DNA from 2 places in the Arthrobacter sp. TMP15 genome. Region 2 is predicted to be linked to the other one. Evidence: predicted binding sites of a transcription regulator. Region 2 holds the regulator's gene; the other holds the start of a gene.

Region 1 (7,395 bases), 420 kb from region 2:
CGCTTTGGGCGAGAATGGAGACCTACGGGAACCGCCCGCTGTACGAAGGAGCATAACGTGGTCAAGGCTGCATCAGAGATCCGAATTGTTGTTGGCGTCGATGGTTCAACTGCATCTGTCAGCGCGCTCAAGGAAGGCGCCAGATTGGCTGACGAGTTGGGCGGGGTTGTAGAAGCTGTGGCGGTGTGGGAAATGCCCACAAAGCATTCAAGTTACGCCGCACTTGGTATTGGTAGCTTCGAGGAAGGCGCCCAAAAGGTTCTCAGCGACGCGCTTTTTCAAGCGTTTGGTGAACAGGTCCCGACAACGATTTCTGCACACTTAATCAAGGGACAAGCTGCAGGTGCTCTGACAACATTCTCAGAGGGTGCTCGCATGCTGGTTATTGGTAGGCGCGGCCAAGGCGGACTCATGAGCCTGCTCCTTGGCTCGGTCAGTGGCGCGTTAGTCAACCAAGCAACTGTTCCGGTACTGGTGGTTCCGTAGGACCACCCGTGGCATCCCGTGCTAGATGGGTCTCGACTAGTTGCTACTTGAACTAGTTGGTACTTGAACTAAGCCGGTTTTTCGAGGCAGCTAGCGTGGCTTCGCTGCGCTGCGTCCTCTGCCGTTTGCAAAGCCCACGCCAGATCGGTAACTGCCCGCTGGTAGGGGCCAACGCCGTCGTCCTTGTCTATCTGCCCCAAAGCCGTCTGGGACCGGTCCGTCTGGGATGACTGGGGCTCATCGGAGCGTATTTCGCGTCGGTTCAAACGAACCGGGCCAAAACCACACGCGAGCAAATCACTGGGTCTGAGGCGAGCAGCTGCGGCTACGGCGCGGATCAATGCGGAGGTTTCCGGAACTCGGACATCGCTCATGCTGGGAAATTCGATGGCGGCGCCTGGATCGAGCTCGTACCGGCTCCATTGAGCGATCAAGACATCGTGCTGGGCAGTGATCGCAAGCAGAGCCACACTGAGCTGGGTGCGCCGTTTCTCTTGGTTGGCGGTGGCCTGCTGACGCTGCAGAATTTTGTGAGTAGTAATAGCCGCTGCCATGGCGAAGACCAGCAACAGAATGGATGTGAGATTGCTTGTTAGGGCCGGAATGATAATCATCGGCAGTAACACGCAGAGCCCGGTGAACGCATACCAAAAGGTGGAATCGGGATCGTTCTCCGGTTGCGTGCGCGTATGGATCAGCCACACAGTGCCCGCAGCCGTCACGGTGACTAGCAAAAGAAGAACAATAACAACCATTTCCAGTACCTCCTAGCACAAGGTCGGGCCGGTGATGGCCGCAGACAATGAGCGGGCCAACACTATTCGTGGCCATACTCCATTGCAGGCCTAAATTCGGGGAAGGTCAAGAGCAATCCGTCATCACACTAGCTTCGGGGGCACATTCACAGGAGCCGTATTCACAGGAGCCGTTAGAGCAGCCGCGGCCCGATGGCAAGCATGACGGAAATAGCGCACATCATTATCAGGGCGTAGCGAAACATTAGGTGGGCCCATGCGTTGTCGTCAGGGGCAGTGAAACCGCGCAATGCGGCAACGAGCCAGCCAACTCCAAGAACCGCCATGACGGCCGTATACATCCATCCGGTATAGCCGAAAAGTTGGGGGAGGAGTGAAACTGCGACGAAGAGCACCGTGTAAAAAAGAATTTGAACTTTGGTGTGAGCATTACCCCGAACTACTGAGATCACAGGTACGCCGGCTCGGGCGTACTCAGCCCTGCGGTAGATAGCGATCGAATAGAACGCAGGGAACTGCCAAAGGAAAATCATGATGAAGGCAACGGCCGCGCCCATATCAAATGAATTGCTGGCACCAACGTAGCCGCCAAGAATTGGCGCCGCACCGGAGATGCTCCCTACTACCGTGCCGTGGAGTGACATTCTTTTGGAGAACATACCGTAAAAGACCACGTAGATGAGGAAGCCAGCCAGTCCCACTCCTACGACGAGGGGGTTGGTCCAGAGGATAAGGATGGCCATACCGAGCATGCCAAGTACGGCAGCGTAAATGCTGGCGTTGCGCACGCCTACACCACCTGTCACGGATGCCCGTTTCTTGGTTCGATCCATAAGGGTGTCGATGTCTCGGTCAAGGATGTTGTTGAGCACGCATGCTGACGCAATGACCAGGGTGGTACCCAGGCAGACTGCCAGAAAGACTACCCAGTTGATACGGCCCTCACTGGCGAAAAGAAAACCTGCCGCCGCGGTTAGGACGTTGCCATAGAGGACTCTGGGTTTTGCAAGAGAGTAGTAACGAAGAGCTCTGGCGCGCCAAGAGGTACCAGTGGCTCTTGCTGCAAGTGCGCTGTCCTTGCCATCAGTTCCGGGACCAACAGCTTCTCCAATATCTCCAACTATGCTCTTTTTGCAAGCTGCTTCAGTGTTGGTGGACGGAGTGCCTTGATGGGCGGGCCTTGATGAACTACGGGTGGTCATGAGGAGCTCCAAAACGAAAAGTGACTATCTCAAGAGTATCCTCCGGCGGCATCTTCAGCGGACTAACGAGAGCAGGATCAAACGATAGTGGGACAAGCTTTTAGTGGTCAACTGACTAGCTGGCAAAGGAACAATCTCGTGTGGGCGGATGCCAACAATTGGTTGGTTCGTCCTCTCCTTCTTTTCCCTCTCGGGCATCCGTTTGGGATCCAGGTTCTGATGGTGGCGCCGAAGCAACTTTCTAGACCTGATTCATAGAGAATATAGAATACATATTCTTCAGTTTGAAGAATCACTAGCAATACCCGTAACTTGGGACTATAATTGTGGTATGGGTAGTTCAATGAATTTCCCGGCTGGTCGGGATGTTTCCTCCACCACAATGGGTGTGGCGGACTTCATTGCTGGGCTAGTTCTTCCCGTGATCGGGCCGCTGGCCAATGATATTGCTGCGATGGTGTCACTGCCAGACTTCCCGGGTCCTAACGGTGATCTCAGGACTACTGCTTCTGAGGCTGATGGTGTTGTGGTGGGTGGAGCGTTACCGACTTCGCGTTTAGGGTGTGTGCGGGCGTTAATGGATGAGTGCACCGCGGCTATCGAAGCCCTACGCGTGCATCAAAATCAATGTGCAGCTCTTGCGGCCGTTTTAATGGAGCGTCTTTCTTGTGCTGGCGGCCTTGAAGGGAGCATCCTTGCCTTTGATGCGTTCCAGCGTGAAGGGTCCATGTCCGGGCTCCGCGCTGAGGTAGCCGGGGTTTTACAGATCCCTGAGGGTGTGGCTGGGGAGTTAATGACTCATTCGCGCACGCTCGTGCGGGAGTTGCCAGGCACTCTCTCATGCATGAGTACGGGCGCTTTAGGCTGGGACTATGCGGTCATTATTGCCCAGGAAACAGCCTTGGTCCGTCAAAGTGGTGTCCCTGCGGCTGCGGTTGACTCTCTAGAGCAGGTCTTACTCGGCAAAGCCGAAGACTGCACGGTCTCTAGCTTCCGTGAAAAAGCCAGACGGCAACGTGAACGTCTCTATCCTGAAACGATCACTGCCCGCACCAGACGCGCCTTGAGCGATAGGTATTTACGAGTCAATCGTGGCCACGACGGAATGTCCTGGCTCAGCCTGTATGGCCCAGCACCAACTCTGGAAGGAATCTGGAGTCAATGCACCCTCACTGCTCAAAGCGCCCAAGGCCCCCATGAAACCCGGACCCTGACCCAACTCCGTGCCGATGTAGCAGCGTCCCTGCTACTGAATCAAAGCATGGCCCAAAACCACATCCACAGCCCCGCCCCACCCATGCAACCCGATGCGAGTGAAGATAGTGCTGAAATGCCCGAGCATGGGGCAATGCCAGGGTGTGATGAAATATCCGGCTGTGGTCAAATATCCGGGTGTGGTGAGTCGTGGTTTTCAACCCTCGACTCCGAACCGCACAGGGACCAGGAGGACAGGGACCAGGAAGGCAGGGACCAGGAAGACCTTACAGCTGATGAAGGATCATGGCGGGTAGATCCTCAGCTAATCCCGGTCTTTGATGATCCGCACTACACCGATCCAGGATTCAAAGACCCTGATATCCGCAATGATCCACAGTGGGACCCCACAGCCCGACCACCAACCCTTACCCCACCACCAGGCTCAGTATCAGGCCCACTACCTGGCTCATCATCACAGACTACCGATGGTCGTCATCGGGGGCATCGTCGGGGCAATCACAGCGGCGCTGCCGGCGTGGGTGGTGGGGTTGTTATGGAGGAGGTATGGCCGCCGTTGCCGCAGGTGACACCGGTGTTACTGATACCTGTGTTGTCGTTGCTGGGCGCTACACAGGATCCTGCGTGGCTTGAAGGGGCTGGTCCTATCAGTATGGAAGTCGCCCGGCGACTAACGCAGGGATCGAAGTCCCTGTTACGGGTTCTGGTAGACCCGGTCAGTAACGAGCCCTTAGACGCTGCCCCGCAGCGCTACCGAGTCAGTAAAGCGATGCGGACTATGCTGGCGATCAGGGATGAATACTGCCAATTTCCGGGTTGTTTAGCCAGAGCAAGTAACTGCCAGATTGACCACATCAAGAAATTTGCTCACGGTGGCAGATCTATCTTCAATAACTTAGAGACTCTCTGTCATCACCATCATCTCCTGAAACACTTCAAGGACGATCGGACCCGCAATGGTGCTTGCCGCACCGATCAATCACCCCAACGCCAAGCGATGAAACTTCGCGGCTGGACACCCACGAACACACAGGGCCGTATTGCCTGGACCTCACCGAGTGGACGGTACTACCCACCCGCCACCCACGAGGACCACGCACCGAGCTACCCGAAATGGTTGAAAAAACACCTCGAGACCGAAGACCGCAACGCCCTAGAGGACCACGAAGAAGCACGCATCCAGAACATGGACCAAGCAAACCCCTACTCCACACCCCTACCAACACCACCACCAGGAACATATCCCTGCGCCGAAGACGAAGAAACCCTCAACGAACAAACACTCAACCACTACCTCGCCCACCACAACACAACCTAAACACGGCCTCGACTAAGCAGAATGCGGGGTCATGAAATCGCAGCGTTCAGGGTCATGAAATCCTAGTAGCGTTCAGGTTCAGAACCCAGCTCAAAGCGAATTCCACGAACACTGTTTGGGACGATCTCCACGAATGTGTATTTGAGCGTTTGTAGCCAGGGGAAGAGCGGCAACTGGCTCACTACATCGATCTCCGACTGGGATTCAAGGACGCGTGCCTTCCCTTTCACCACGATGCTCCACGCTTCATTCTCGGTGAGACCATCTATTTCGAAAGCCACTGAATCATTGATAGTCAGTTCTGCCAGTTTTGTCCCGGGGTTTGTTCGAATGAGGAGCTTGCCGTCGTGCGCAAGATAGTTGATGGGAAATATGTCAGGCTCATTGGCAACGCTGAGTGCGAGGCGACCGAAACGGGTGTGTTCAAGAAACTGCCATGCATCGTCGTTGGACATATTCACGCCGGGACGCTCTTCAATAGTCATGCTGTGATTATGCCCCACAGTTCATGGCGGCCGCTATGGCTATGGCATGGGACAAGCCGCGTGGCGGATTACTGGCTCAACTAGATGGAACAGACTGAGTGCCAAAATCAGGTAAAGAACCAGCACTCTCACGCAGAACAACAGTACCTGTAACACTGGGAGGCTGCTTTGCCAGCGGAGCAAGCGCCATTTGCGCGGCAAGGCGCCCTATGTTTTCAAGCGGTAGACGGTAGGTGGTAAGGCCGGGAAAATGGTCCCGCAAAGTAGGGATGTCATCAAATCCGGTTACCTGAACATCTTCGGGAATGCGTAAACCCCTAGACCTCAACGCGGTCATGGCCCCCAAAGCCATGACGTCGTTGGCTGCCATAATGCACAGCGGGGAGCCATCGCCGAACTCCACCGCAGCGTTCAATTCTTGGGCAACACTTAGCGGACCCAGAGAATCCAGATACTCTAACGTGGAGTCGTAGCCACCCTGGCTGGTAAATGCTCCATGCACCACGGCGAGCGGCTGGAGCTTTGCTTGTGCCAGACGATCCGAAAAACCTTCAACACGAATCCGTGCAGTATTGCGGTCGTGTGGGCCGGCCAAGATGACAAAGCGTCGTATTCCTTGATCAAGCAACGCACCTGCAAGCGCTGCGGCGCCATCGTGGTTTTCAACGTGCACCACCTGTGCTTCGTGGATAGCAGAAGCTCCCAAGGTCACAACACGCCCGCCGTTCCTAACGTATCGAGACAGGGCCATTATCAGCCGTGGATCTTCGTCCAAAAGCCGGGATGCGGCTAGAATAATAGCGTCAGTGCGGTATGAAATGAACGCATTCACGGCTGCTAGTTCGGCACCGCCGGGGGAGTCGCCGTCGCGTTCTATGTCAGTTCCGGCCAATAACACTTGGTGGTTGGTATCAAGGGCCGCCTGCTGCACTCCGTGGGCAATGGCGGAAAAATAGGGGTCGGCTATGTCATGTACCACGAGCCCCACTAAGCCTGTGGTTGATCTGGCCAGCGCTTGAGCCTGCGCGTTGGCCACATATCCCAGCTCCTCGGCTGCAGCCTTGACTCGCTCAGCAATATCGGGCGCAGGAGTCCTACTTGAGCCGTTCAGTACCCGCGAGGCAGTTGCCAGCGACACGCCAGCTTGGCGCGCCACTTCAGTGAGTTTTACCGGCACAGAGGCGTCCTTTTCTAAGAATAATGCATGAGTCAACAGCTATCTCTTGACCCGGAGCTAACTTCAGCATATATTGGAAAGCGCTTTCCAAAGTTCAGGCCACGCCGGGTTTGCTGGTACGTGCCAACACCAGAGAACAACACTTGAGCACAACATTCAGGAGAAATCAGTGACTCTTACCACCGCCAATGAGCAGCCCACTGCAACGCCGGAACAAACCGGCGCACATGCCGAGGGCAACCGGCGGGTGATACGTATCGCCATGAACGGCATAACCGGCCGTATGGGCTACCGTCAGCACCTATTGCGCTCCATCCTGCCCCTGCGGGATTCTGGTCTCCTACTCGAAGACGGAACCAAGGTAGCCATTGAGCCCATCCTCGTGGGCCGTAACGAAGCGAAGGTGCGCGAGCTAGCTGAACTGCACAATGTTCAGCACTGGACAACTGATCTGGATGCTGTCATTGCCGACCCCACGGTCGATGTTGTCTTCGACGCTTCCATGACAAGTCTGCGCGCAGCCACCCTGAAGAAGGCTATGGCCAATGGCAAACATATTTACACGGAGAAGCCCACCGCGGAAACCCTTGAAGAAGCTATTGAACTGGCACAGATCGGCAAGGATGCCGGCATCACCGCAGGGGTTGTCCATGACAAGTTGTACCTGCCGGGCTTGGTAAAACTGCGCCGCCTAGTTGAGGAAGGGTTCTTTGGCCGTATCCTTTCCATTCGAGGAGAATTCGGTTACTGGGTGTTC
Region 2 (7,395 bases):
AACCCAACCGGGCACCGGCTAATGCGAATGCCTTGCTCATAGTGCGCGAAACCAGTAGGCGTGGACGACCAGGCAAGAGGCTGAGGGCGCTGGGCGTCCCGTCATGTGCAAACTCTGCATAGGCCTCATCGACGACGACCATGGTTTGCGTTGCCTCGCCCGCGTCATAAACGGCTTTGACAACATCTAAGCCCAAGGCGGTACCCGTTGGGTTATTGGGTGAGCACAAGAAAACTATGTTGGGGCCATGGTGGCGCACCTGTGCGGCAGCTGATTCCGCGCTCAAAGCATAGTCAGTGGCTCGGTTCCCAGCCAAATAGGCTGTGCCGGTTCCGCTGGCCAAAAGTGGGTACATCGAGTACGTCGGAGGAAATCCCATAACACTGCGGCCAGGACCACCAAAAGCCTGCAGCACCTGCTGCAGCACTTCGTTGGATCCATTGGCCGCCCACAAGTTCTCTTCGACCAGCCCATGGCCTAGGTATGCTGCCAGTTCTTGACGCAAAGTAGTGAATTCTCTGTCAGGGTAGCGATTAAGGCCTTCCAGCTCGCTTGCCACCGCACTAAGAATGGCTTCTCTGGCGTCCGCAGGAACACCGAAAGTATTCTCATTGACATTCAAAAGTATTGGTACATCAAGCTGGGGTGCACCATAGGGATGCTGTCCACGCAGATCGTCACGGAGCGGCAGTTGGCTTAGGCGTTCAAACTGATCCATGGACCAAGCTTATTTGCTGAGAGCTGGAAAGTTCGAAACGGTGACGCCATGCGGACGCTATATCAGCCTCATGCTGGCATCTGTCCTCATCCAGGCTCAGCTATCCTCATCCAGGCTCTCGCATTCAGATTGCCTCCCGCAAGCGCCCTCCTGCAAACGGGAGGCTAGTCAAGCAACGTACGAATGCAACCCGCAGCCTTATTCGAACAATGAACGAATGAAATCAGCGACGTCACTCGAACGGTTGCCGAGGCGGCCGCACCTGCTAAGCAGCCAGGCCTCCAAGACTCCAAGACTCGAGCCTTGGTCCTGCTGTGGAGCCACAAGTGCTGTGAATTGCTTCTTATCTGGAAATTGGTACGTACAGGTGCTGTCCGGCCTGCAGAACTGCGCTGCCTAACTCGTTCAGGGCTACGATCTCTCGAACTACATCACGGACGTCGCCGTTTGGATTCGATGCGCGGGCGATACTCCACAGGCTATCTCCCTGCAGAACTGTCACGGACACGGCGTAATCAGCCATGTCAACGGCTGGATACTTGGCGGAGGCCTGTGCCGGAGTCGCTATCGAGCCAAGGATGATGGCCAAGGATACAAAAACCATCACCGCAGCGACTGCTATAGCTGGGATACCAAAGAGTACAAACCTGCCACGACGAGTCAACTGCACTCGCATCTGCGCGCCTTGACTCTGCACGAGCCCGTCCTTCACGACTCCGCCCTGCAAGGCTCCGCTCTGCACGTCTCCGCTCTGCACGTCTCTTACCTGTGGAGCGCTGCTCGCTCGCCCCTTGAGCCGGCTGGGGACAAAACCGCCCACGGGGAAGAAGCTTGTGTACTTGTTACTGCTTGTTGTTGCGGTGATAACCATTGCATTCATGATTTCTGGTCCTTTCGCCGTGGATCAAGATCCCTGGCCACCAACATCCATCGGATCAAATTTCCATGCTCTAAATCTTCGATAGAACGTATGTTCTAATTAGCTACTAGTACAGTTTTAGCATCTATAGACGACACTTGCCAAGGGCTGCTAGAACAAATGTTTGAAATTGCTTGGTTTGTGGCTTAAACTTGTTAGACAAGGATTGGCCGCTACATGCAGTCCACCAGCAGGCACTGACATTGTTCAGGGCAGCCACGAAAGGACCCCGGAACCATGGCGCTTCCAGAACCTCCGCACCGCATCCCTCAGGCACCTAGTCGCGCCGGTATGAAGGGACTGACAGTCCGGCAGAAGAAGATCCTGGAGTGCATACAGCGCTCCATAGCAGACAAGGGCTACCCACCCTCCATGCGTGAGATCGGCGACTCCGTGGGGCTGGCGAGCCTGTCCAGCGTCACACACCAGTTGACCCAGCTTGAACGCCACGGCTATTTACGTCGCGACCCCAAGCGCCCACGCGCAATGGAAGTCCTCATACCGCTGGTACTGGACATTGGGGAGGTAGAAATCGAGGGGGTTAGCTCTCCGTCCAAGTTACGCAGTTCAAACGGGCTGAACTTTTCCGAACTCAGCAGTTCCTCTGACACGGCATTTGTGCCACTTGTGGGACGCATCGCAGCTGGTGGACCCATCCTGGCCGATCAATCCGTGGATGACATCATGCCTCTGCCTCGGCAGATCGTGGGCAGCGGGGAACTCTTCATGCTCAGAGTCCAGGGTGATTCCATGATCGACGCCGCCATCTGTGACGGCGATTGGGTTGTTATACGCCAGCAAAAAACAGCCAACAATGGGGACATTGTGGCTGCGCTACTGGAGGATGAGGCCACCGTGAAGACATTCCGGCAACGCGATGGCCATACCTGGTTATTACCCCAGAACACCCGCTACGAACCCATCCTGGGAGATCACGCGACCATTATGGGCAAAGTGGTTTCTGTCCTTCGCAGTCTCTAGCGCCGCACAGTCTCTAGTGCCGCACGGTCTCGAGCCAGGCGCTTCGAGACTCGGCAAAGCCAGGGCTCACCAACTAGAGAACGCACCAACAAAGAGCCCTCCAATAAACAGCGCACCAATGAACAGCGCTCCGACAGACAGTGAGCGAACGGATAGTGAGCCTCAAGGGGAAACGGTCCTCATAACCACGCGCCTGCAGGCCTTGGCGCCTGAATCTCCTAACCTGAGCCGATGGTGGCCTTGATAAAGCCACCATCAGTTCCGGTGCCGAAAGACCGGTGCCGAAAGAGTGGGGCCGAAAGAGTGTAGCCAAGGAATATGCGCCGGACACAATGCCCGGCCCCGCCTTGTGGGTTTTTGTTGGTGGCTGCCCGCCACGGCTGCCTAGCACTCACTGGAGGTTGTTCGCCAATTACTGGCGCCCGGCGGCTACCGGTTGCTTACTACTTCCCTGAGAGCCGTTGCAACGCTGAAAGTGCCACGGCCCTGTCCTTTGTCGCCCAGAACGGTGGCAGGGCTGCCCGCAAGAATCCTCCATAGCTAGCGTTGGCTAGGCGGGAGTCCAGGACTGCCACAACACCCCTGTCTTCACTTGAACGAATCAAACGCCCCACACCCTGCGCTAAGCGGACAGCCGCATGAGTGGCCGAGATGGCGATAAAGCCGTCTCCACCACTTTGGGCCACCGCTCTTGCCCTGGCAGTAACCAGTGGATCATCGGGACGGGGGAAGGGAATCCTGTCTATGACAACAAGTCTGCAGGAGGCACCCTGAACATCTACTCCCTGCCAAAGCGACATCGTCCCGAAAAGGCAGGTGTCTGATTCCTCGGCAAATTCTCTAATAAGTCCTGACATCGAGGAATCACCCTGGCAAAGGATCTTTACTTTGAGCTTCTTTCGTAACTTCTCAGCCGCATCTTCTGCCGCGCGTCGCGAGGAGAATAGTGCAAGTGTTCCGCCGCCTGCAGCAGTGATGAGGGCCTCCAGTTCATCAAGCTGTTCGCCAGACATTCCAAATCCTGGTTTTTGCAGGTGAGCTGCAACATACAACATGCCTTGTTTCTGGTAGTCAAACGGAGAGCCAACGTCTGCACCAGTCCAGCTGGGGGCGCTGGGACCCAGAAGCCCCAGACCTCCAGCGGTGGCCTGAAATGATTCACCTATCGCCAGGGTGGCGGAGGTCAGCACCACTGTTCTATCTGCGAATAGGCCCTCACGTAGCTTCATGGCAACGCTCAACGGTGCAATATTGATGACTGCTGGCTCGCCTGCGTCCGCTTTTTGGTAGCCCTTTCCGGGTACGAACGTGCCAGGTCGGGAGGTCCACACCACTTCTCGAGCCTCATTGGCCGAAAGCAGGCGTTCACACAGGTCAAAGATCAAGTTCAAACGTGACCGGGCAATGGAGCGTCCACCGTCCGCTGCCGAATTACCTTCAGGCTTTGAATCCGACAACGCCGCTCGTACGGCATCACGCACTTGCTCAATCACTTGGCTTTGCTCATCATTGAGCCCGTTGGGCAGGAGCCCTTCAGCTGCGCCTGCAAAAACCATGTCCAAAGCCGTTGCGCTGGCATGAAGGGCTTCAACCGAAACGCCGGTGTGCTTGCGGGTGCTCGAGGCCGCGGCCTGCACCATCTGCACAGAGAGTTGACCGGTCACAGCGCCGGTCACTCGATCGTGGAGTTCATGTGCCTCATCTACCACCACGAGATCGTAATCAGGCAGCACAGCTATACCCTCAAAAGCGCTGATGGCAAGCATGGCGTGGTTGGTCACTACTATGTCGGCTTCCGCGCCGCGCGCACGAGCCAGTTCAGAAAAGCACTCTGTGGCGAGCGGACACTTCTGCGCGCCCAAACATTCCATAGAGGTGACCGAGACCTGCCGCCAAGCCCTGTCAGTCACACCCGGAACAAGTTCATCCCGGTCTCCCGTTTCGGTGTCCTCTGCCCATTCACGCAACCTCACCACTTCTTTACCCAGTTGCGAGGTGGGCCCCGAGCTCGCCCCTGGAAGGTGAGCAACACTGGTGTCCTCACCCAGGCTGAACAGCGCCCCTTCACCTGTGTCTTCAGTGGGGAATCCGCCGCCTAGTTTATGTTTGCAGACATAATTACTGCGCCCCTTTACCAGAGCCACATCCACGGGCCTCGGCAACACCGGGGCCAAGGCAGCCAAGAGCCGTGGTACATCGCGGCCCACAATCTGAGACTGTAACGCCAGCGTTGCCGTGGCCACAACTGCCGGCTTGTCACTGCTGAAGGCATTGACGATGAGCGGTATTAGATAGGCGAGAGACTTACCCGTGCCAGTGCCCGCCTGCACCAACAAGTGATCACCGCTTTCAATGGCGCTAACCACCCTCCGGACCATTTCGTGCTGCCCGTCGCGGCGTTGACCACCCATGGATTCAACTGCTCTGTCCAATAGTTCCAGGGCCTGCTGTGACAATTTGCTTTCAGGCATGCTGGACAAAAGGTTCAACCTCGGCAGCCAAGTCTTCGCGAACCCTCACGTTGGCCAGCGTGCCGAGCTCACCATGTTCTAAACTGATGATTTCAGCATCACTGCGATGGAGCTTGTTCAGAACATCCCCGCGTTCATAGGGGATCAACAATGTCAGCGTCACGCTTGGGTGCGGAATCGCTTCGCTAATAGCCTCAAGTAATTCCTCAATGCCCTGGCCGGTCCGCGCGGAGATCACTACTGTCCGCGGCTCATGCTGGCGAAGTCGTTCAACAACAAACGGATCAGCAATATCAGCCTTGTTCAGGATGATAATTTCAGGGATTTGCAGTGCCCCAACCTCAGCGAAGACTGCCCGAACTGCTGAGATTTGCCCCTCAGGGTCAGGGTGAGAAGCATCCACAATATGGAGTATCAGATCTGCGTCCGCTACTTCTTCAAGTGTGGATCTAAATGCTTCAACCAATTGGGTTGGTAGCGATCGGACAAATCCAACGGTGTCAACCAACGTGTAACCCAGACCATCTGAGGTCTCGGTTTTACGCACAGTGGGGTCCAGCGTGGCGAACAACGCGTTCTCCACCAACACCCCGGCATTGGTCAGCCGGTTCAGCAGAGATGACTTACCCGCGTTGGTGTACCCGGCAATCGCAACCGACGGGACACTGTTGCGTTTACGATTGGCTCGTTTGGTCTCCCGTGCTGGACGCATTGCCGCGATCTCACGACGCAGTTTGGCCATCCTCGTACGGATTTTGCGTCGGTCCAGTTCCATCTTGGTCTCACCGGGGCCACGGGATCCAATTCCACCGCCTGCAGCACCCACCCGGCCGCCGGCCTGGCGGGACATCGACTCACCCCAACCGCGGAGTCGTGGCAGCAGGTATTCCATTTGTGCCAGCTCCACTTGCGCCCGCCCTTCGCGGGACTGCGCGTGTTGGGCAAAAATATCCAGGATCAGCGCCGTCCGGTCAATGACCTTAACCTTGACGACTTCCTCCAAGGTGCGTCGCTGAGACGGTGCCAAGTCACCGTCAATGATGACTGTGTCAGCTCCCGTTGCGTAAACAATCTCCTTGAGCTCCTGCGCCTTTCCCTGGCCCAGGAATGTTGCGGGGTCCGGCTTGGCACGGCGCTGAACAAGCCCATCGAGGACTTCTGAGCCGGCCGTTTCAGCAAGTGCAGCCAGTTCCCGCAGAGAGTTTTCGGCATCTGCCATGGTCCCTTGGGACCATAGTCCTGCCAGCACGACCCGTTCTAGCCGGAGTTGGCGGTATTCAACTTCGGAGACATCTTCTAGTTCCGTGGACAAACTTGCCCGGCGGCGCAACGCATTGCGTTCGGCTAGTTCGGACTGGTCGCCGTCAAAATTACTGTGCTGGAAATCCAGCGACGATACGGCTTGTGCCCGCTTTGATAAGGGGCGGGCAGAAGGGGAACCCTCATAGGGGTCTTGAGCCTCAGACTCTTCGTCGGCACGCACAGCACGGCCAGCGGCCGCATCCTTTGCGAGGATCCGGTCAATGACGGCCTCGATCTCGGTCACGGACAAGTCCTTATCGGGCTGATCGGAGCCCGCCGTTGACGCACTCCTGTCAGACTCGGGCAGTTTGCTGTCTTCGAAACCATTGTGTGCAGATGAGTTGGACATGTTCTCCTTATAGGGGCTTATCTACGATCTTAGTCCGGTCCGCCCACACTCACACCTTGAGGATATTTTTTGTGTGGATAACGTGCCGTGCTCACGGTGCGCTTAGGTGGGCCTAGATACACAATCTGCGTTTTTCGCACTAATCTGGCATGACTATGGGTACTCAGGGTGCAGAGCACTATTTCAGTTCACAACCGTCAACTCCGATGAAGCGCCGTCCACTGAGCGTGGTTTTGGTTGGTGAGGTACGTGCGCTTCAGACGGCAGGGGGCATCTTTAGTCCTGACGGTGTCGATAAGGGCACTACTATCCTGCTCTCAGAAGCGCCGCCGCCGTCGTCGGCTGGGAATCTCCTGGATATAGGCTGTGGTTGGGGGCCCATTGCTCTCAGTTTGGCACTGCGCTCCCCCGAAGCAACGGTGTATGCCGTGGACGTTAACGAACGCTCCATTGAGCTGACCACGGATAACGCCAAAGCGCTGGGGCTTGAGAATGTTCGTGCATCAACACCTGACGCCGTTGATCCGCATATCCGTTTCAACACCATCTGGTCTAATCCACCGATCCGAGTAGGCAAGTCGGAGCTGCATTCAATCCTGTTGATGTGGCTGCCCCGCCTTGCCCACAATGGCAACGCCTATTTGGTGGTTCAAAA

The links. Region 2 encodes LexA, which represses DNA repair genes until DNA is damaged. Its sites were predicted from a motif close to TCGAACANNTGTTCGA; they were not measured.
Region 1: the regulator LexA is predicted to act here: its motif matches at 2,708-2,723, upstream of AAFM46_RS07445 (DUF222 domain-containing protein).

What each region holds. Positions count from the first base shown of each region.
Region 1 covers NZ_CP154262.1:1,695,558-1,702,952, forward strand. The annotation lists gene AAFM46_RS07430 (universal stress protein) at 58-486, shown strand; gene AAFM46_RS07435 (hypothetical protein) at 555-1,241, opposite strand; gene cyoE (heme o synthase) at 1,415-2,443, opposite strand; gene AAFM46_RS07445 (DUF222 domain-containing protein) at 2,775-4,976, shown strand; gene AAFM46_RS07450 (pyridoxamine 5'-phosphate oxidase family protein) at 5,039-5,461, opposite strand; gene AAFM46_RS07455 (LacI family DNA-binding transcriptional regulator) at 5,538-6,674, opposite strand; gene AAFM46_RS07460 (Gfo/Idh/MocA family oxidoreductase) at 6,901-7,395, shown strand, end outside.
Region 2 covers NZ_CP154262.1:1,278,901-1,286,295, reverse strand. The annotation lists gene AAFM46_RS05635 (histidinol-phosphate transaminase) at 1-718, opposite strand, end outside; gene AAFM46_RS05630 (LysM peptidoglycan-binding domain-containing protein) at 1,062-1,598, opposite strand; gene lexA (transcriptional repressor LexA) at 1,929-2,618, shown strand; gene AAFM46_RS05620 (ATP-dependent DNA helicase) at 3,062-5,089, opposite strand; gene hflX (GTPase HflX) at 5,082-6,740, opposite strand; gene AAFM46_RS05610 (methyltransferase) at 6,896-7,395, shown strand, end outside.